One region of the Bacillus sp. FSL R7-0646 genome, then DNA from elsewhere that is predicted to be linked to it. Evidence: riboswitches for the same ligand, from Rfam matches in the RefSeq annotation. Region 1 holds a riboswitch; each other region holds the start of a gene.
What was found. Region 1 has a riboswitch for S-adenosylmethionine ahead of mtnK (S-methyl-5-thioribose kinase). Riboswitches for the same ligand answer to the same signal wherever they lie in the genome.
Positions count from the first base shown of each region.

Region 2: another riboswitch for S-adenosylmethionine. It lies ahead of MKY62_RS06490 (methionine biosynthesis PLP-dependent protein); the one in region 1 lies ahead of mtnK (S-methyl-5-thioribose kinase).
Region 3: another riboswitch for S-adenosylmethionine. It lies ahead of MKY62_RS15835 (MetQ/NlpA family ABC transporter substrate-binding protein); the one in region 1 lies ahead of mtnK (S-methyl-5-thioribose kinase).
Region 4: another riboswitch for S-adenosylmethionine. It lies ahead of metK (methionine adenosyltransferase); the one in region 1 lies ahead of mtnK (S-methyl-5-thioribose kinase).

Region 1 covers NZ_CP150217.1:1,497,280-1,502,202, reverse strand. The annotation lists gene MKY62_RS07690 (pyridoxal phosphate-dependent aminotransferase) at 1-1,085, opposite strand, end outside; gene MKY62_RS07685 (carbon-nitrogen family hydrolase) at 1,181-1,960, shown strand; SAM riboswitch class I at 2,044-2,187, shown strand; gene mtnK (S-methyl-5-thioribose kinase) at 2,272-3,468, shown strand; gene mtnA (S-methyl-5-thioribose-1-phosphate isomerase) at 3,474-4,535, shown strand; gene MKY62_RS07670 (hypothetical protein) at 4,542-4,655, opposite strand; gene MKY62_RS07665 (methylated-DNA--[protein]-cysteine S-methyltransferase) at 4,747-4,923, opposite strand, start outside.
Region 2 covers NZ_CP150217.1:1,290,544-1,295,466, reverse strand. The annotation lists gene metC (cystathionine beta-lyase) at 1-580, opposite strand, end outside; gene MKY62_RS06490 (methionine biosynthesis PLP-dependent protein) at 570-1,694, opposite strand; SAM riboswitch class I at 1,760-1,876, opposite strand; gene MKY62_RS06485 (YafY family protein) at 2,004-2,951, shown strand; gene MKY62_RS06480 (DinB family protein) at 3,032-3,520, shown strand; gene MKY62_RS06475 (helix-hairpin-helix domain-containing protein) at 3,532-3,987, shown strand; gene MKY62_RS06470 (esterase family protein) at 4,099-4,821, shown strand; gene MKY62_RS06465 (YjcG family protein) at 4,886-4,923, shown strand, end outside.
Region 3 covers NZ_CP150217.1:3,052,261-3,057,183, forward strand. The annotation lists gene MKY62_RS15825 (DUF4257 domain-containing protein) at 1-272, opposite strand, end outside; gene MKY62_RS15830 (MFS transporter) at 493-1,674, opposite strand; gene MKY62_RS15835 (MetQ/NlpA family ABC transporter substrate-binding protein) at 1,794-2,618, opposite strand; SAM riboswitch class I at 2,675-2,782, opposite strand; gene MKY62_RS15840 (hypothetical protein) at 2,914-3,594, shown strand; gene MKY62_RS15845 (ABC transporter permease) at 3,622-4,923, opposite strand, start outside.
Region 4 covers NZ_CP150217.1:3,068,730-3,073,652, forward strand. The annotation lists gene asnB (asparagine synthase (glutamine-hydrolyzing)) at 1-1,447, opposite strand, end outside; gene metK (methionine adenosyltransferase) at 1,677-2,879, opposite strand; SAM riboswitch class I at 3,271-3,408, opposite strand; gene pckA (phosphoenolpyruvate carboxykinase (ATP)) at 3,603-4,923, shown strand, end outside.

The DNA.
Region 1 (4,923 bases):
TCCCCGTGTTTGCCGAAGCCGATGCCGGGCGCGGTGACGACATTCGCTTTTTCGAGAAGCAGATCGGAAAAAGCCTCAGATGTATAGCCGTCGGGAACAGGCATCCAGGCGAAAAAAGATCCTTGCGGAGCATCCGCATGCCAGCCGATATCGCGGACCGCGCGGATCCATGCATTCCGCCTTTTTTCGTAGCGCTCATTTTGCTCCTGGACACACGCTTGATCTGATAGGAGCGCGGCCGCCGCGGCGTCTTGGACTGCTTTAAAGAGGCTGACATACATATGGTCCTGGTAAAGGTTCAGCGCTTCGATCACAGAGGCGTTGCCGACTGCAAACCCGACCCGCCATCCAGCCATATTATACGTTTTGGAAAGCGTGTAAATTTCGATTCCTGCGTCTTTTGCTCCCGCCGTTTCGAGAAAGCTGACAGGCCTCTTGCCGTCGTAGCCGATCGCGCCGTAGGCAAAATCATGGACGACGCAAATTCCGTTCGACTTGGCAAACCGGACGGTCTCTTCGAAAAAAGCAGATGTGGCTTGGGCACCGGTCGGGTTGTTCGGATAATTTAAATACATGAGCTTCGCTTTTTCTTTCACTTCCTTGGGAATCCGGCTGTAGTCAGGCAGAAACTGATTGTCCGCTGTAAGCGGCATCGTTTCCATGTTCGCTCTTGCCAGTTCAACGCCCGACCAGTAGTCGGGATAGCCGGGATCGGGAACGAGCACTGTATCCCCCGGATTTAACAAACATTGCGGAAGTTCGACAAGACCGGCTTTTCCGCCGAACAATACAGCGACTTCGCGTTCAGGATCGAGCTCTACGCCGTATTCCCTTTGATAGAACGCGGCCGCCGCCTCCTTGAGTGAACGGCTGCCGCGAAAGGAAGAATACCGGTGGTTTTCAGGGTTGCGGACGGCTTGCGCCATTGTATCAACGATATGTTCCGGTGTCGGCTGATCCGGATTCCCCTGACCGAGATTGATGACATCATGGCCGGCGGCAATTTTTTCATTCACCTTTTTGACCAAGGAAGCGAAAAACTGCTCCGGCAGCTGCTTCAGTACATCTGAATGCTCAAATTTCATACGATTCACCCGCTTTTGAAAAATTCTTGAAATGATAGTCCATCATCATATATTGTTAAATGTAAAATGTAAAGAAAAAAATGAGGTGATCCAGAGTGAAGCTGACAATTTCATGCCTGCAATTCGATATCGCGTACGGCAATCCTTCTGAAAATTTCAAAAAAGCGGAGCAGCTGATCGAGCAGGAAAGCCGGAAGGCGGATATCCTTCTCCTTCCTGAGCTGTGGACGACGGGTTATGATTTAAAAAATCTCGGCTCCATCGCGGATGAAGAAGGCAGGCAAACGAAGAGATGGCTGCAGGAAACGGCAAAAGCAAACCGCATCCATATCGTATGCGGCTCAGTCGCAGTCAAGAAAAAAAGCGGTGTGTACAATATCATGTACATCGCAGACAAAAACGGACATTTGATCAAAGAATACAGCAAAGCTCACCTTTTTCAGCTGATGGACGAACACCTCTATTTGTCAGCGGGCTCAGGCGACGGGCGCTTCGAGCTTGAAGGGATGCCGGCTGCGGGGTTCATCTGCTACGACATCCGTTTCCCGGAATGGATCAGAAAACATACGAGCGAAGGTGCGGGCATCATCTTTGTATCGGCGGAGTGGCCGCTCGCCCGCCTCGATCACTGGCAAAGCCTTTTAAAAGCCAGAGCGATTGAAAATCAGTGCTTTGTCGCAGCCTGCAATCGTTCGGGAAAAGACCCGGCAAACGAATTTGCGGGCCACAGCACAGTCATTGATCCGCTCGGCCGCACCCTTGCTGAAGCAGGACGCGGAGAAGCGGTCATCAGGGCCGAAATCGACCTAAGGGACATTGAAAAAGCGCGGGGGCAAATTCCGGTTTTTGAGGACATTCGCAAAGATTTATATTAAAAAAATGTTGACAAGAAAACGGAGATGCTGGTAACATGTTCAGCAACTGACCGAACTGAAATTTCAAAATTTTATATTGATTTCTCTTATCGAGAGTTGGGTGAAGGACTGGCCTAATGATCCCAACAGCAACCGACCGTAATACCATTGTGAAATGGGGCGCGAATCTCTGCGCCGCTAGGGCACGGTGCTAATTCCATCAGACTTTGAATTCTGAGAGATAAGAGAGGCGTACGCGACAAATCAGCCTCTTTCTCTCGACGAGAAAGAGGTTTTTTTATTTGTTAACGACATTTTAGGGGGAATCACACATGACCGTAACAAAAACCGCAGCATACGAAACTTTGACTGAAAGCTCCGCGGCCGCGCTTGCCGTCCGTCTCGGGCTTTTTCCAAGCAAAAGCACCCTGACATGCCGAGAGATCGGGGACGGAAACCTGAATCTGGTCTTCCGCGTTTATGACAAAGAGCAGCAAAGAGGATTGGTCATCAAGCAGGCGGTGCCTTATGCAAAAGTCGTCGGCGAAAGCTGGCCGCTGACGCTTGACAGGGCAAGAATCGAAAGCAGTGCGCTGATCCGCCAGGCTGAGCACGTTCCGCACCTTGTTCCGAAAGTGTACTATTCTGACACCGAGCTTGCCGTCACCGTATTGGAAGACCTTTCTCACTTGGAAATCGCCAGAAACGGACTGATTGACGGGAAGGATTACCCGCATCTGTCGGAAGATATCGGAGAATTCCTTGGAAAAACGCATTTTTACTCATCAGAATATGCGCTTGACCCAACGGTTAAAGAGCGGCTTGTGAAGCAGTTTACGAATCCGGATCTGTGCGATATTACAGAAAGCCTTGTGTTCACAGACCCTTTCTTTGACCATGAGACGAACGATTTCGAAGAAGAGCTTCGCGATGAAGCAGAAGTTCTTTGGGGCAATGAAGCGCTAAAAATTGAAGCGGCAAAACTGAAGCAGCGCTTTTTATCAGCGGAGGAAACGCTGATCCACGGAGACCTGCATACAGGCAGCATTTTCGCCGGTGAAGATGGCGAAACGAAAATCATCGACCCTGAGTTTGCGTTTTTCGGCCCGATCGGGTTTGACATCGGACAGTTTATCGCCAACCTGCTGTTAAACGCGCTTTCTCGCGAAGAAAACAGGCGGGCTCCTTTATACCGCCATGTCGAGACCGTCTGGAATACGTTCAGCCGGACATTCAGCGAAGCATGGGAAAACGATGCTGTTGAGACTTGCAAACATGAGAATGGGCGCCTTGAGTCAGTCCTGAGACAGGCGTTTGAAGACGCAGCAGGCTTCGCCGGCTGCGAAATGATCCGCCGGACGATCGGCCTCGCCCATGTTGCGGACCTTGATACAATCGTTCCATTTTCCCGGAGAATCAGCCAAAAAAAGCTCGCCCTTAAAATAGGCGCAGCATTCATAGAAAAACGCAGCGGTTTCCGGACGCCAAAAGACATGATTGAAGCGTTTCGAAACGCGCTTAAGGAGTGAATGACATGCCGGAACAATTTGCGGTGCCCCGTTCTGTCGAATGGGAAGAAACATCGGTAAAAATCCTGAACCAGCAAAAGCTTCCCGAAAAGACGGAGTACCTGTATCTCACAACTAAAGAAGACATCTATGATGCGATCCAAACGCTAAAAGTGAGGGGAGCGCCTGCCATCGGCATAACAGCCGCCTTCGGACTCGCCCTTTGCGCACAAAGCATCGATACATCTGATGTTTCCGCTTTTCTGCGGGAGCTCCGCAAAATCAAAGATGAACTCAATCAGGCAAGGCCGACAGCCGTCAATTTATCCTGGGCCCTCAATCGACTGTTAAAAAGCGCAGAGGGCGCAAAATCGGTCAATGAGGCAAAAACAAACCTCGTCCACGAAGCGATTCAGATCCAGGTTGAAGACGAAGAAACATGCCGGCAGATCGGACAGAATGCTCTGCATTTGTTCAAATCGGGCGACAGCATCATGACCATCTGCAACGCCGGCTCGATCGCGACAAGCAGGTACGGAACGGCCCTTTCCCCGTTTTACCTTGCCAAAACAAAGGATCTCGACCTTCATATTTACGCCTGTGAAACAAGGCCTGTTCTTCAGGGGGCGCGCCTGACGGCGTGGGAGCTTATGCAGGGGGGGATTGACGTGACGCTGATTACAGACAGCATGGCTGCCCATACGATGAAGGAAAAGAACATTTCAGCCGTCATTGTCGGAGCGGACAGGATCGCAAGAAACGGAGATACAGCCAATAAAATCGGAACGTTCGGCTTGGCAATCCTCGCCAAAGCCTTTCAAATCCCGTTTTTTATCGCTGCTCCCCTGTCAACTTTTGATGTCTCGATTTCATGCGGCGACGACATTCCGATTGAAGAACGCGATCCGGATGAAGTCAGACGGATAAACGGAACGCAAATAGCGCCGCAAGAGGTGCCTGTGTTCAATCCTGCTTTTGATATCACGCCGCACGATTTAATCTCTGGAATCATCACGGAAAAAGGGATTATCACAGATAGATTTGAAGAAGAAATCGAAGCGCTGTTTTCCGCTGAAGCCCTTACTTAGGCCGCTTTAGCGGATTTTAATCGATTTGATGATGTCTTTCTTTTGCTCTTCGGTCAAAACGTGCAGCTTGACGAACAATTCCGCGTATCCTGCTATTTTTTTCGGGCGGTTTGTTTTCACTTATTCGTCCTCCTTTTTTACCAAGGCCAACATTTTTAACTTAATAAAATTATATGTCGCGGACGAAAAAAAGAAACGGCGTGCTCGTATATTATTTTCCTTTATACGCAATATTTTCGATGTCGAGCAGCACCGCTTTTTTATCCGTTTCATTTCCGGAATACCCCGTCAATGAACGATTTTTGCCGATGACACGGTGGCACGGGATCAAAATCGGCAGCGCATTTCTTTTATTGGCTTGGCCGATTGCGCGCACCGCTTTCGGATT
Region 2 (4,923 bases), 210 kb from region 1:
CAATATCGACGCCGAGCTCGAGCGGCCGCTGCAGCGCCGGGGTCATAAACGTGTTGTCAAGAAACGTCAGACAGCCGTGCGCCTTGGCAAGCTTGACGACGCCTCTGATATCCGTAATGCCGAGCGTCGGATTTGACGGTGTTTCAAGGTAGATGACTTTTGTATTTTCCTTTATGTTTAAAGCAATTTCATTTAAATCCGTCATATCGACGAAAGTATGTTCAATCCCGAAGCGGCTCAGCACTTCCGTAATCATCCGGTAAGTGCCGCCGTACACATCTTTTGTGACAAGCACGTGATCGCCCTTTGACAAAAGCAGAAAGGCGGTGGAAATCGCGGCCATTCCGGATGAAAAAGCAAATCCCCTCGTCCCTCCCTCAAGCTCGGCTATCGTGTCTTCAAGCGACGTTCTTGTCGGTGTGCCTGACCGGCTGTAGTCATATTCGCCGAATTTGTCAAAAGAATCTTGATGAAAGGTTGATGCGTGCTGGATCGGCACGCTGACGGCTCCGGTTGCTCCGTCCGTTTTATTTTGGTTATGAACAAGCCTTGTTTCAAGCGTCCAGTTTTCATGACTCATGCGGAACCGCCTCCCCTTTTACTTTTTCCAGCGCAGCTTTTAGATCCTGCTTTAAATCGGAGACGTGTTCGATTCCGACTGAAAAGCGCAGAAGTCTGTTGCAGACGCCGTTTGCAATTCGGATGTCTTCCGGGATATCCATATGGGTCTGTGTCGCCGGATAGGTGATGAAGCTTTCGACTCCGCCGAGGCTTTCGGCGAAACAGATCGTCTTGAGATTTTTCAGCAACGGATTAACCCATTCTTCTTTTTGAACGCGGAATGACAGCATGCCGCCTTTTCCCGGATAAAGAACATCGGCAATTTCCTCCTGCTCTTCCAAAAAGGCCGCAAGTTCCCGCGCGTTTTCCTGATGCTGTCTCATCCTGAGAGCGAGCGTCTTCATCCCTCTCATTAAGAGCCATGAATCGAACGGCGATAAAACCGCGCCGATGGCGTTTTGGTGCTGGAACATTTCCTCAGACAGCTCTTCGCCTTTTGCAACGACAAGCCCCGCCAAAAGATCGTTATGACCGCCCAAATACTTCGTCGCGCTGTGAATGACAAGATCAGCGCCGAGCTCAATCGGCTTTTGCAGAACCGGTGTATAGAACGTATTGTCAACAATGAGCAGCAAGTCGTGCTCTTTAGCGATTTGCGCGATTTTTTGAATATCAGCTTCCTGCATGAGCGGATTTGTCGGCGTTTCTACAAACAGTGCCTTTGTATTGTTCGTGATTTTCGACTTGATACAGTCTTCGTCTGAAAAATCGTCGTAGAAAAAGCGAAGTCCGTATTTCTTCCATTCGTTTTCAAAAAGGCGGTACGTTCCCCCATATAAATCGGACGAAACGATGAGCTCATCCCCGCTTTGAAACAGAGCCATGATCGTCTGAATGGCAGCCATACCGGAACTGAACGCAAAGCCGCGCGTTCCCCCTTCGAGTTTCGCGATTGCATCTTCAACAAGCTGTCTTGTCGGATTTTTTGTGCGAATGTAATCAAACCCTGTGGATTCCCCGATCCCTTTGTGCCTGTACGCAGAAGAGAAATAAACGGGAGGATTGACAGTTCCCGTTATTTCATCACTGCGGTTGCCGATTTGCGCCAGCGTTGTTTGTACATGTTCAGTCATATGACACCATCCTTTTAAAAATAAAAAACCCCTTCTTCATAAGAAGAAGGGGGATTATGCGCTTCTTCTTATCTTCCAAGCATCTGCTTGCTGGATTTAGCACCTTGGTACACTGACATCGTCAGTGCAGACCGGTTGCTGAGGTTTCAAAGGGCCAGTCCCTCCACCTCTCGTGATAAGAATCTCTTCAATTTTCTGATTGTTCTTTACTTTAACCTAAGTCAAGACATTTTTCAAGGGTCATTTTTAAATCTTTCCTCATATTGAACATGGTATGATGAAACCAAACGACGGAACCGGAGGAATCAGATGCCAAAAACAGAGCGATTAATCGAATTGATGATGACCGTTCATACAAAACGAAAATTTACGGCCGGGGAGCTCGCAGCAGAATTCGGGGTTTCCTACCGCACGATTCTCCGCGATCTGGACGAGCTGAGCGCGCTCGGCGTCCCGATCTATTCTGAAACAGGCGCGAACGGAGGCTATTATTTGCTGAATGAACCTGTGCTTCCGCCGCTCTTTTTTACACAATCAGAGGCGGCGGCTATGTTTTTCGCGTATCAATCTCTGCAGTTTTTCGGATCGCTTCCCTTTGATGCGGAAACGCGGATGGTTTTAAAAAAGTTCTACCGCCACCTTCCCGTGGAAACACAGGAGCGGATTGATGCGATGAAAGACAGAATCGTGTTCTGGAATCCGCATCGTCCAAAAGCCGCCGAACATTTAGAAACGCTTCTTGATGCAGCCATCAATCAATCCGTTTTGACGGTCGTTTATGACGGAACAGACGATTGCGCGGAGAGATCCATCCAGCCCATCGGCTTGTTCAGCTGGAACGGCTTCTGGTACTGTCCGGCCTATTGCTTTAAAAGGCAGGCGTTCAGACTGTTCCGCGCCGACCGCATCCTTCGGGCGGAAAAAGCGGCCAGCCCGCTGGCCCGCCAGCTTCCCTATCCATCGGTTCTCAGCTGGATCAAACATTCGGAGAGCGAGTGCCCTGAACCGGTGCGGCTGCAAGCGGAACTGACACGCAGAGGAGCCAGGCGGGCTGCGGCTGATGTGGACTTATTCAAGATCCTCACCATGCGGGATGACGGAACGGGGGCGATCGATGCAAACCTCCCCAGACCAGAACTTGAGTATTTCGGGGAACTTTTGTGGAACCTCGGCACTGAGGCAACTGTCAAAGAACCCGCAGAAATCAAGCTTCAGCTGAAACGGAAGGCTGCTGACATTTTAGCAAGGTACGACTGACTTTTTTTAAGAATCGTGACAAAGCCTGTCAGGATTAGGTGATACTTTTAGAATAAAGCAAAATGTAAAGGATGAAGCAAATGAAGCAAGTTCAAGCCCTGCGGAGCGATTTGTTCCACGAGATGGAGACGGGCATCCGCTCCACGTGTCATCTTCTGAAAAAAGTGAAGGAATCTGACTGGTCTTACCGGCCCGCCGACCGCATGCGAAGCCTGAAAGAACTGGCAAGCCATCTGACGGCCATCCCAGAAGCCGACATGGCTATCATGCAGGAAAAGGAAGAGGCCGCCATCTCCCGAATTGAAAAGAAGTATAGTGCATTGCAGTCGGCTGACCAAATGGCTGAAGCTATGCAGAAAGGATTCGCCGCTTTTCAAACGTATATGACTTCCCTCTCCGACGAGGAATTTTTGACGAAAAAAACAAAGCCGTTTTACCTTGATGAAGGGATGACCCAAAGCCGCTGGCTGACGGAAACGCTCACCCACGTCTTCCATCACAGGGCCCAGCTGTTTAATTATTTAAAACAGCTCGGCTATGACGTCAACATGTTCGATCTGTATCTTTAAAAGGTGTTCATATGAAGCTGCCTCTGACAAAAAAAGAACGGTCAAACTTAAGGACAGCCAAGGTAAAAATAAAAAACACGGCATATATGGATCTGTCCGTCCTTGCACATACGCTCGGTTCGTCTTTGGAGCGCGCCGCATACATCAAGGCGCTCGCCCAGTTTCAAACCGCTCCTTCCATCGGGCCGAAAATGGCGCAGTGCGCCGTTGACCTGGGCTACTATTCCCTTGGCGACATCAAGCATGAATCAGGTGCGGATTTGATCATCCGCCTCGAAAAACTGAAAGGCTACTGGGAAGATCCTTGTGCAGAAGATGCGCTGCGATGCATCGTCCATTACGCCAACGATCCCGAAAGCGCTAAAAGCTGGTGGGATTTCACAGAGGAAAGAAAAATGTACCGCGAACGCTGCGGATACCCTCCGGATAGACCGTCAACGCCCTGGTACGAAAAAAAACGGACATAAAAAATCACGGCTGCCGAACAGTTCGGCAGCCCTTTTCGCTTCTTTCACAAGAGAATTTCGTGTTAAAATGAATGGAAACGTTCACAAACATTATTTCTGGAGGAATTCATCTTGGCTATGAAAACAGGAGTCATTCAGGAGAAGAAGCTTTTTTCGGAAGAGCTCGGCGAGGAAATGGAGCTTCTCGTCTATTTGCCGTCATCCTTCTCGCCGCTTTACAAATATCATGTGATCATCGCACAGGATGGACATGACTATTTCCGCCTCGGGCGCATCAGCAGACAGGTGGAAGAACTGCTGGCGAACGGCGAAATCGAAAGAAGCATCATCATCGGCATTCCGTACAAAAACGTACAGGAAAGAAGGCTTACATACCATCCGGAAGGGTCAAAATTCGAAGCGTATAAACGTTTTTTGGCAAATGAACTCGTCCCTTTCGCCGACAGTGAGTACCCGACATACCAAGTCGGATCAGGCAGGACGCTGATCGGAGACTCGCTCGGAGGAACGGTTTCCCTCATGACGGCGCTTGACTATCCGAATATGTTCGGAAACGTCATTATGCAGTCACCTTATGTCGACCGCCATGTTCTCGATAAAGTGAAACAGTCCGATTCCCTGCAGCTTATTTCAATTTGCCACCAAATCGGAGAGAAAGAAACCGCCGTCAAAACGACTGATGATCAAATTTTGGATTTCACCGGTCCAAATGAGCAATTAAAAGAATTGCTTGAAGAAAAGCAGACAAACTACGATTTCAAAGCTTTCGACGGGGATCACAAGTGGACATACTGGCAGCCGCTCATCACCCCCGCTTTAAAAAAAATGCTGTAGCTCTCTGTATATCGGCCCATCTTTGATATACTAAACCATATCAATTGTTTAAGGAGGGAACAAAATGAAATACGGTATTGTGCTATTTCCATCAAAAAAACT
Region 3 (4,923 bases), 1.6 Mb from region 1:
CTGACAAAGTCAAAGCTTCTCAATACAGCTTCACCGCCGTAGCCGGCAATGATCGATAACACGACAAGCTGAATTCCCGAATCAGGTTCCGCAGATAAAACAAGCAAAATAGAAGCAACCATTCCGACAAGAATATCTTCAAAAAATCCAAGGTAAATGAATCGTTTCGTTGTTCTCGGTTTCTCGAGTCGTCCTCTTTTTTTAACGTGCCCGAGAACCCCCATAATCCCTCCAATCAAACAAGCAACCAAAACTTGATGCAGCATCTTCATCACCTTCCTAAAGCCCTTAGTTTAGTCAAGCGACTTCAGGCCATCGAGCAGCCCCCCTAGACCCCTTGCGATGATATTCGATACTACCATACAGAAAATGTGTTCTGTCTGAGAAGAAAAAAAGCTTGTTTCTTCCATTATATGTGAAGATTTGGTTGATAATCTTGATTCCTTCGATTCATTTTCGAATAATTACAATTACCTATTTTTTCTATATTACTCATGCATCTGACTGAGCGGAGAGCTGCTTTTCCTTCCTGTCGTATAAAAACGCCGTTCCTATTGCAATCAGCAGCAATGCGAGCAGAACCGCGAGCAAAAGCTGCATACTAAAATAATCAACCAGCATTCCGCCAAAAAGCGGTCCGATCATTCTTCCGCCGGTCGCCATACTGTTGACAAACCCTTGATAAAACCCTTCTTTCCCTCTCGGTGCGAGACGGTTTGCAATCGTCGGCACAGCCGGCCATACAAGCATTTCGCCAATGGTCAGCACAACCATCGCAGCAAGAAAAGCCGGAAACCGTTCAGCGCCAAACAAAATTCCGTATGCCATCATAAAAATGACAAATCCGATCACGATTTGGTTTTTCAGCGATTCGGCAAACCGTTTCACAAAAAAACCGATCAGCGGCTGACCGAAAACGATGAGCGCCCCGTTCACTGTCCAAAGCACGCTGTACTGCCCAAGAGATATCCCCAGCTCCTGGGTATGTGAAGCGATGGTCGAGGACCATTGCGAATAAGCGATCCAGCCGAGCAGGTAGCCCGTACATATGACCAAAAGCGCAGAAAATTTCGATTTCCCGCTGACTGAATCGGCATGATCCAAAACAGATGACTGCATGGCTTTTTCAGACCGGATGCGTTTAAATCCGAAAAACGCAATCATGAAGAAGACGGCGTACAGCATCGCATTCGCGAGAAAAACATACGTAAATGAAAAAGAAGCGACAATTCCGCCGAGCGCTGAGCCAACTGCCACACCTGCATTTTGGGCCACGTATACAGCGTTGAACGGCTTTCTGCCGCCTTCCGGCCAAACTGATCCGGCCATTGCATAGCATGCCGGAAAAACGATCCCTGATCCAAAACCGGCCAACGTTAAGAAAAGAATGTACTGGAACCAATCGTGAAAAAAGACGAGGCCAGAAAGGCTCGCAAACGTGATCACAATTCCAAGAACAACCGTTTTAAATCCGCCGATTTTATCGAATAGATATCCCCCGAACAGGTTGCCCAGCACATTTGCCCCTGAGTTCAGCATCAGCACAAATCCGGCCGCTGTCAGCGACTTTCCCAAATGCTGATGGATATAGATGGTATTCAGCGGCCATAAAAAAGATGCCCCCGTGACATTGATAAACATTCCGATGACCAAAAGCCATAATGTGCGCGGCATAGCGTTTCCTTCTTTCTCTTTATCATTCCCTCTAGATTCTATTCGTTTTGCCCATTTTTTTCAATTGACACGTTTTCGATTTTCAACATAAAAACCCCCTTTTTAAAGGGGGAATTTTTTTATGATTGCGTCATCCATTTCGGCTTTCCGAAACCGGCGAATTCCCGATCGATCGTCTCCTCGAAAGCTTTGGATTTTACCGCTTCTTTGAGATCTTTGGCGAATGGCTTGTCTTTGTTTTTTTCATCCACTACCACTTGGTTGCGGTAGCGGTCGGGCATGTTCTCAAGCGCTAGGGCGTCCTGCAGCTTCATATTGGCGGAGAGAGCGAAATTTCCCGGGACGGCCGCGATATCCAGGTCATCGACAGCTCTTGGAAGATTGGCGGATTCAAGCTGTTTAAATGTCAGCTTTTTCGGATTTTCCGCAATGTCCTGCACAGAGGCTTTCAATGTGTCGACATCGCTTTTCAGCCGAATCAGCCCCTGATCCTGAAGGGTTAAAAATGCCCTGGCAGCATTGGCCGGATCGTTTGGAACAGCCACTTCCGCTCCGCTTTTGACATCGTTCAAGTCGTTATATTTGGCAGAATAGAGCCCCATCGGAGCAGTCGGCACAGAAATGAGAGCCGCAAGATTTTTATTGTTTTCTTGATTGTATGATTTCATAAAAACCTCATGCTGAAACAAATTCGCGTCGAGCTCGCCTTCACTTAACGCAGTATTCGGCTGTACATAATCGGTGAATTCGATCACCTCCACTTTGTAGCCTTTTTTCTCAAGCTCAGGTTGAATCGCTTTTTTGACCATATCGTAATACGGTCCTGCAGTGGCGCCTATTTTGATCGTTTTGCCGTCGCTTGCGGCATTGTTTCCGCACGCGGCCAGAAGCGCCAGGCTCAAGGCCAGTCCCAGCGCAGAAGTCCATTTTAATAACTTGTTCATGTTGATCTCCTCCTTCAAAATAAAAAAACTCTTTCAGCCGCCTGAAAGAGTTGTTCAACTTATCTTTCAGAATGCGCCTGACATTCTGCTGGATTTAGCACCTTGCACTGCTGCAGGTTGCTGAGATTTCACCGGGCCAGTCCCTCCATCTCTCTTTATAAGCTGCATATTCGGTTTTTAAATGATTTCTTTATTTTACGTTTGAATATTTAGATTTGCAAGAAGTTTTTTCGGTATAAACATTTTTTTCTTTTTAAGCTAAAATATAGTTATCAATTAAGAAAGGAGACGAATCATGGAATCTATCATGCTGATCGGGTTTTTATCCTTCCTTTTTTCCATCTGCTATCTTGTATTTCATTTAATCAGAAGGATTTTTTCTCCAGGCAAAAGGTTTTCCAGGAAACTCTTTTATCCTTGTTTTGCCGGCGGACTTCTCCTCCTGATCATCTCTGCACCTTATTACGATGAGGAAACATATGCCGCCGATGAGAAAAAAACGGAGGATCTGACAACCGAGCTTCAGGAACTGAAAACTGAACACAGCGCTTTGCAAAAGGAGCAAACCGCATTAAAGCAGCAGGTCAAACAGGCAAACAAAAAACTGAAGGCAGTCAAAGCGGAGAATGACACATTAAAAAAAGAAAACGAAAAACTGACAAAAGAAAAAGATTCGCTTACGAAAAAAACAAAATCGCTGACAGAAAAACTGGCCAAGGCTGAAGAAAAAAGCGGCAGTGCCGAAACCTCTGTAAAAGAAAAGAGCGCCGCCGCTCAGGCCGAAGCGTCACACAGCACGCCCGCCGCCAAGAAAAGCAGCGCTGAAAGCAAACAGGAGTGCAAAATCAAAGGAAGCGTCAACCATATTTATCATACACCGGGCAGTACATATTATGACCGCACGAAAAACGTCGCTCGCTGGTTCTGCACAGAACAGGAGGCGCGTGATGCGGGGTACAGACCGCCAAAACGTTAAAAAGCCGGCATACCGCCGGCTTTTTTCCTAAAGCTCTCTTCTTAATGCTGTCAGCACGTTCGTTCTTGTCGCTTTAATGGCCGGATTCAGGCCGGAAAGAATGGCGACACCCGCACTGATCAATGTCGCGATGAGGACAAGACTGACCGGAATATGCGAGAAGGTGATACTGAGCTCTGCCGCACTCGCTTCTCCTTCTGAAACCGATGATAAAATGACAGGTATAATCTTGTTCACTAAAAAGCTGACACCGTATGAAATGATAATACCTAAAACAGATCCTAAGATGCCGATATAGGCGCTTTCCAGCAGGAACATTTTTCGGATCACATTCGGGCTTGCACCGATCGCTTTCATAATGCCGATTTCCTGCGTCCGCTCTGTAACCGCCATTGTCATCGTGTTGAAAATCCCGATCGCTGAAATCAAGACGGCAATGACTCCGACAAAGATCAGACCGATTTTAAAAGCCATGAAAAAAAGATTGATGCTATCGAGCTTTTTCGTTATTGAATCGACGTAGTAGCCTTCATCCTCCAAATCTGTTGTCAGCTGTCCGACATGTTCAAAGTTATCCGCGTAAACCGAAAGCGTTTTTTCGATCATGCCGCTGTCTTTTTCCGACTTCAGAAAGCCGGTGATGTCTTTTTGCATGCCGTTGCTGACATAGACTGTTGAATCGCTCGCCCATTCATACGAAGGTTTTTTTGTCACTCCGACAACTTTCAGATCATATGTTTTCGCTTCCCCTTCTTCTCCTGTTTTTTCATCCATTTTTGAGATCTTTAATTCAATCGTTTTGCCGAGAATATCTTCTTCGTATCCTTTCGGCTCTTTTGCTTCCTCAGCATTATTTTCCATCTGCTTTTCATAATCTGCGGCTTCCTTTTTCGTCCAGAGGTTCTTCCCGAAATGGTAGCCGACGACAATTTCATTCGGTGTTTTCGCTACGCGGCCGCGATCGAGTTTGATATTGGCTTTTTGCTCAGCGGCCATGTCGGTAATTGTAATATTCGACATTTGATTATTGGTCCTGTTGCCCAATTTTGCTTCAGCAGGTGCGAACACGTTTGTGCGCTCGATAATCGCGGACACATCTTTGCGGTTTTCAAATTCTTTCAGGTCTTTCTTTTGAACCTTTTGATCGCTTTGCCCTTCTTTTCCGACAACATTTATCTCGGTTACGATCTGCTCTTTCATCAGCTGTTCAGTCATTGATTTTTGCAGTCCGAATCCGACCGATGCGAGCACGATTAAAAACGCGCAGGCCACCGTTGTTGCGAGAATGGTCATGAATACACGCAGGCGGTTTTTCCTCATATTTCTTCT
Region 4 (4,923 bases), 1.6 Mb from region 1:
GCAAAATATCGCCGCGCAGCCATGTGTGGATATCGACATACTGCATTTTATTGATTTCGCTGTAGGACCTGCTTTCTTCAAAATATGGCTTTGTCACGTCACAGTAAGACAGGTTGCTGTCATATTGGCGAAGAAGTTTTGATTTCATGCCTTCTTCAAAAATCTTTGCATTGCCGATATATCTATCTTCAAGAGGAGTACAGCCCCTCATTAAAAAGCTTTTCCCTTTCATTCCTTCCGGCATCGCTGAAGCTACGCGCAGAAGCATCTTTTTCAGCGGGGACGGGATCCGCTCAAACGGCTTTAATGAAAGCGGCTCTCGGTAAATATTGTAACCGCCGAACAGCTCATCTGCCCCTTCTCCTGACAAAACAACCGTAACTTGCTTCTTCGCTTCCTTCGCGACAAAATACAAAGGAATCGCAGCAGGGTCTGCCAGAGGATCATCCAGATGCCAGACGATCTTTGGAAGCTCGTTCATATATTCCTCAGGGGAAATGATCGCGCTGAAGTTTTCCACGCCGACCTTATCAGCGGTTTCTTTCGCAACGTCAACTTCGCTGAAGCCTTCATGTTCAAAGCCGACAGAGAACGTCTTTAAGTTGGGATGGAATTGCTTCGCCACTGACACGATAAAGGACGAGTCAATGCCCCCGGAAAGGAAGGAACCTACAGGCACATCGCTTCGCATATGAACTTTTACAGAATCAAAGATCGCGTCTCTTACTTCCTGAACAAGCTTGTCTTCTTCTGTCTGAACCGGCTTGAATTGAACTTTCCAGTATGTTTTAAATTGAATATCCTCACCCGGGCGGACGGTAAACTGATGGCCCGACTCTACTTTTTGCACCTTTTTGTCCAGCGTCTCAGGCTCCGGAACGAATTGGAACGATGTATACTGCTGAAGCGCTTTTTCATTCAATTCCAAGTCAGCATCGACAGCCATCAGGCTCTTTCTTTCTGACGCAAAATAAACGTGGCCGTCCGTTTTCGTAAAATAGAGCGGCTTAATGCCGAACGGATCGCGCGCTCCGTATAGAAGCTGCTCTTTTTTATCCCAGATTAAAAAAGCAAACATACCGCGCAGCTTTGAAGCGGCTTCCTGTTTGTAGTGGCGGTAAGTCGCAAGCAAAACTTCCGTATCTGAATCGGTTTTGAACTCGTATCCTTTAGAAAGAAGTTCGTCTTTCAGTTCTATATAGTTATAGATTTCTCCATTAAAAATAATCCAATAGGAGTCGTCTTCATAAGACAGAGGCTGTCCTCCATTTTCCACATCGATGATGCTGAGCCTTCTAAATCCGAAGCCTACATGCTCATCATGATAGTACCCATCATCGTCCGGACCGCGGTGTACAATCATTTCATTCATTTGTTTAATCAGTTCTTCCTGTGCTGCTGTCTCGGATGATGGGCGATGATTGAATACCCCTACAAATCCACACATAGTATTGCCTCCGATTTTTTAAATTTCGTGCAGAAATCAAAGTCTGCTTCTTGATTAGACAAGTGTTTAAAGAAAAACGTTTCAAGAAACTTGAAAAATGTTCATATTAAAATATTTGTATCTGGCAATATCACATCAATATTAAATCTGGATATTTTTCAAGTTTCAACATCCGCCCGCATTTTGCCATCGAAAAACAAAGCCGCTTATTAAAGCGGCTATGCGGTTGTTATTCTCCTAATGCATCTTTCTTCAGCTGATCTGCTTTGTCTGTGCGCTCCCAAGGCAGATCGAGATCGAGGCGGCCGAAATGTCCGTAAGCTGCCGTTTGTTTGTAAATCGGACGGCGAAGATCGAGCATTTTAATAATGCCGGCAGGTCTTAGATCAAAGTTTTTGCGAACCACTTCGATCAATGTTTCTTCACTCGCTTTGCCTGTACCGAATGTATCGATTGAAATGGACACCGGCTGAGCGACACCGATCGCGTAGGCAAGCTGTACTTCACAGGAATCAGCAAGGCCTGCGGCGACGATATTTTTCGCTACATATCTCGCTGCATAAGCTGCAGATCTGTCAACCTTTGTCGCATCCTTGCCGGAAAACGCTCCGCCTCCGTGACGGGCATAGCCGCCATAGGTGTCAACGATGATTTTGCGCCCTGTTAAACCGGCATCCCCCTGCGGTCCGCCGATAACAAAACGGCCCGTAGGATTAATGAAGTATTTCGTGTTTTCATCGATCAGCTCTTTTGGAACTACCGGATTGATGACGTGCTCTTTCAGATTGCGCTGGATTTGTTCAAGCGAAATCTCAGGATGATGCTGAGTCGAAATGACGATTGTATCGATGCGAATCGGCTTGTTGTTCTCATCATACTCAACGGTTACCTGTGTCTTTCCGTCCGGACGCAGATACGGCAGAATTTCCTCTTTGCGGACTTCTGTCAAACGGCGAGACAATTTATGGGCAAGCGAAATCGGCAGCGGCATAAGTTCCTTTGTTTCGTTGCAGGCAAAACCGAACATTAAACCTTGGTCTCCGGCTCCGATCGCTTCAATTTCAGCGTCGCTCATTGCTCCTTCACGCGCTTCAAGCGCCTGGTCGACTCCCATTGCAATGTCTGGAGACTGTTCATCTATAGACGTTAAGACCGCGCAAGTTTCGGCATCAAAACCGTATTTTGCACGTGTGTAGCCAATTTCTTTAATCGTTTCGCGGACTGTTTTCGGAATATCGACGTATGTGGACGTCGTGATTTCACCGCTTACCAGCACCAATCCGGTTGTCACAGATGTTTCACAGGCAACGCGGGCATTCGGATCTTTCTTTAAAATTTCGTCTAATATACTATCCGAAATCTGGTCGCAAATTTTGTCCGGATGTCCCTCCGTAACTGACTCTGATGTAAATAACCGACGGTTTTTGCTCATTTATGTTTCCTCCTGTATATGAAGATCAGCCGTGATCTTAAGTATGATACGGAACTCGTCCCTCTTGATTATATGACGATACTCGGGCTTCATACGCTCTCGTTTTGAAACAATTTCCATTATGCTATTCTTGACGAGATTCTGAGTCGAAATTCCCCTTAGCAGAATTTTTCCTGACTGGTTGCCCGGCTAGACCTTTCACGTCCTGTGAAAAACGCCCAGTACCTTCCTCCTGCTTGATACTCGGCTAAAACCTTTCACGTCCTGTGAAAAACGCCCAGTACCTTCCTCCTGAAGGCAGTTTTTTTAGCAATTTTTGGATCTCGATTTATGCAATAAAAAAACCTTTTCCTATTCGGTGAGGAAAGGGTCTGGTATTGCGTGCCTTTCACTCTTATCGCTCAAGGTATTGAACACCTTGCATCAGGTTAGCACCGTAGTTGTCTCAGAAACTGTTTTTTTCCATTAATAAGAGAAACCGGTTGCTGGGTTTCATTGGGCCTGTCCCTCCACCAGCTCGGGATAAGAGTATCCGCTCAATGAAATATCTTATCTTAAAATGGCTTGTTATGTCAATATCGGCCGAAATAAATTTGAACTTGTCCTACGAGAAAAAACCCGAACGAAAAATGAAGAAACGGTATAGACTATAAGAGTAAATGTGTTATACTAATTCTACATTAATGTTATACACATTAAAAAACACGCAAAGGAAGGTTTTTTATGAATTCTGTAGATTTAACAACTGACTTACAAACGCTATTAACGGGCGAAAACGTTCAGATGAACTTATCCGTTCCCCATTTGGTTGAAAAGATCCTTGAGCGCAAAGAAGGAGTCTTGACATCTTCCGGAGCCGTGCGGGCAACAACCGGTACATACACCGGCCGCTCGCCAAAAGACAAATTCATTGTGGAAGAAGCGAGCACAAAGGACAAAATCGATTGGGGCGCAGTAAACCAGCCGATTTCAGAAGCCGCCTTTGACCGGCTGTACGCAAAAGTGCTCGGCTATTTAAAGGAACGCGATGAATTGTATGTATTTGAAGGGTTTGCAGGAGCAGACGAAAAATACCGGCTTCCGATTACTGTTGTCAACGAGTTCGCCTGGCACAACCTGTTTGCAAGACAGTTGTTCATCAGACCTGAAGAACATGATAAAAAACCTGAAGAACAGCCGTTTACGATTCTTTCAGCTCCGCATTTCAAAGCCGATCCGCTCGTTGACGGAACCAGATCTGAAACGTTTATCATCGTGTCGTTTGAGAAGCGGACGATCTTAATCGGAGGCACCGAATATGCCGGAGAGATGAAAAAATCGATTTTTTCTATTATGAATTTTCTTCTGCCTGAACAAAACATTCTACCGATGCACTGTTCGGCAAACATTGGCGAGGAAGGCGGAACTGCTCTCTTCTTCGGATTGTCAGGTACAGGCAAAACGACGCTTTCCGCCGATCCGAAGCGGAAGCTGATCGGCGACGACGAACACGGCTGGTCCAGCACAGGCGTTTTCAACATTGAAGGAGGCTGCTACGCCAAATGCATTAACTTAAGCGAAGAAAAAGAACCGCAGATTTACAATGCGATCCGCTTCGGTTCCGTTCTCGAAAATGTCGTGGTTGACAGCAAAACCGGAGAGCCGGACTATTCCGACTCATTCTACACGGAAAACACGAGAGCGGCTTACCCGATTGACGCGATTGACAACATCGTCAAGCCGAGCATCGCAGCGCACCCGCAGACCATCGTATTTTTGACCGCAGATGCTTTCGGCGTGCTTCCTCCGATCAGCAAGTTAACGAAAGAACAAGCCATGTATCATTTCCTGAGCGGATATACAAGCAAGCTCGCCGGCACCGAACGCGGGATCACCACTCCTGAAGCCACATTCTCGACCTGCTTCGGTTCACCGTTCCTCCCGCTTCCGGCACATGTGTACGCTGAAATGCTCGGAAGAAAAATCGATGAGCACGGGGTCGGCGTCTTTCTCGTCAATACAGGCTGGACCGGCGGCGGATACGGAACCGGGGAAAGAATGAGCC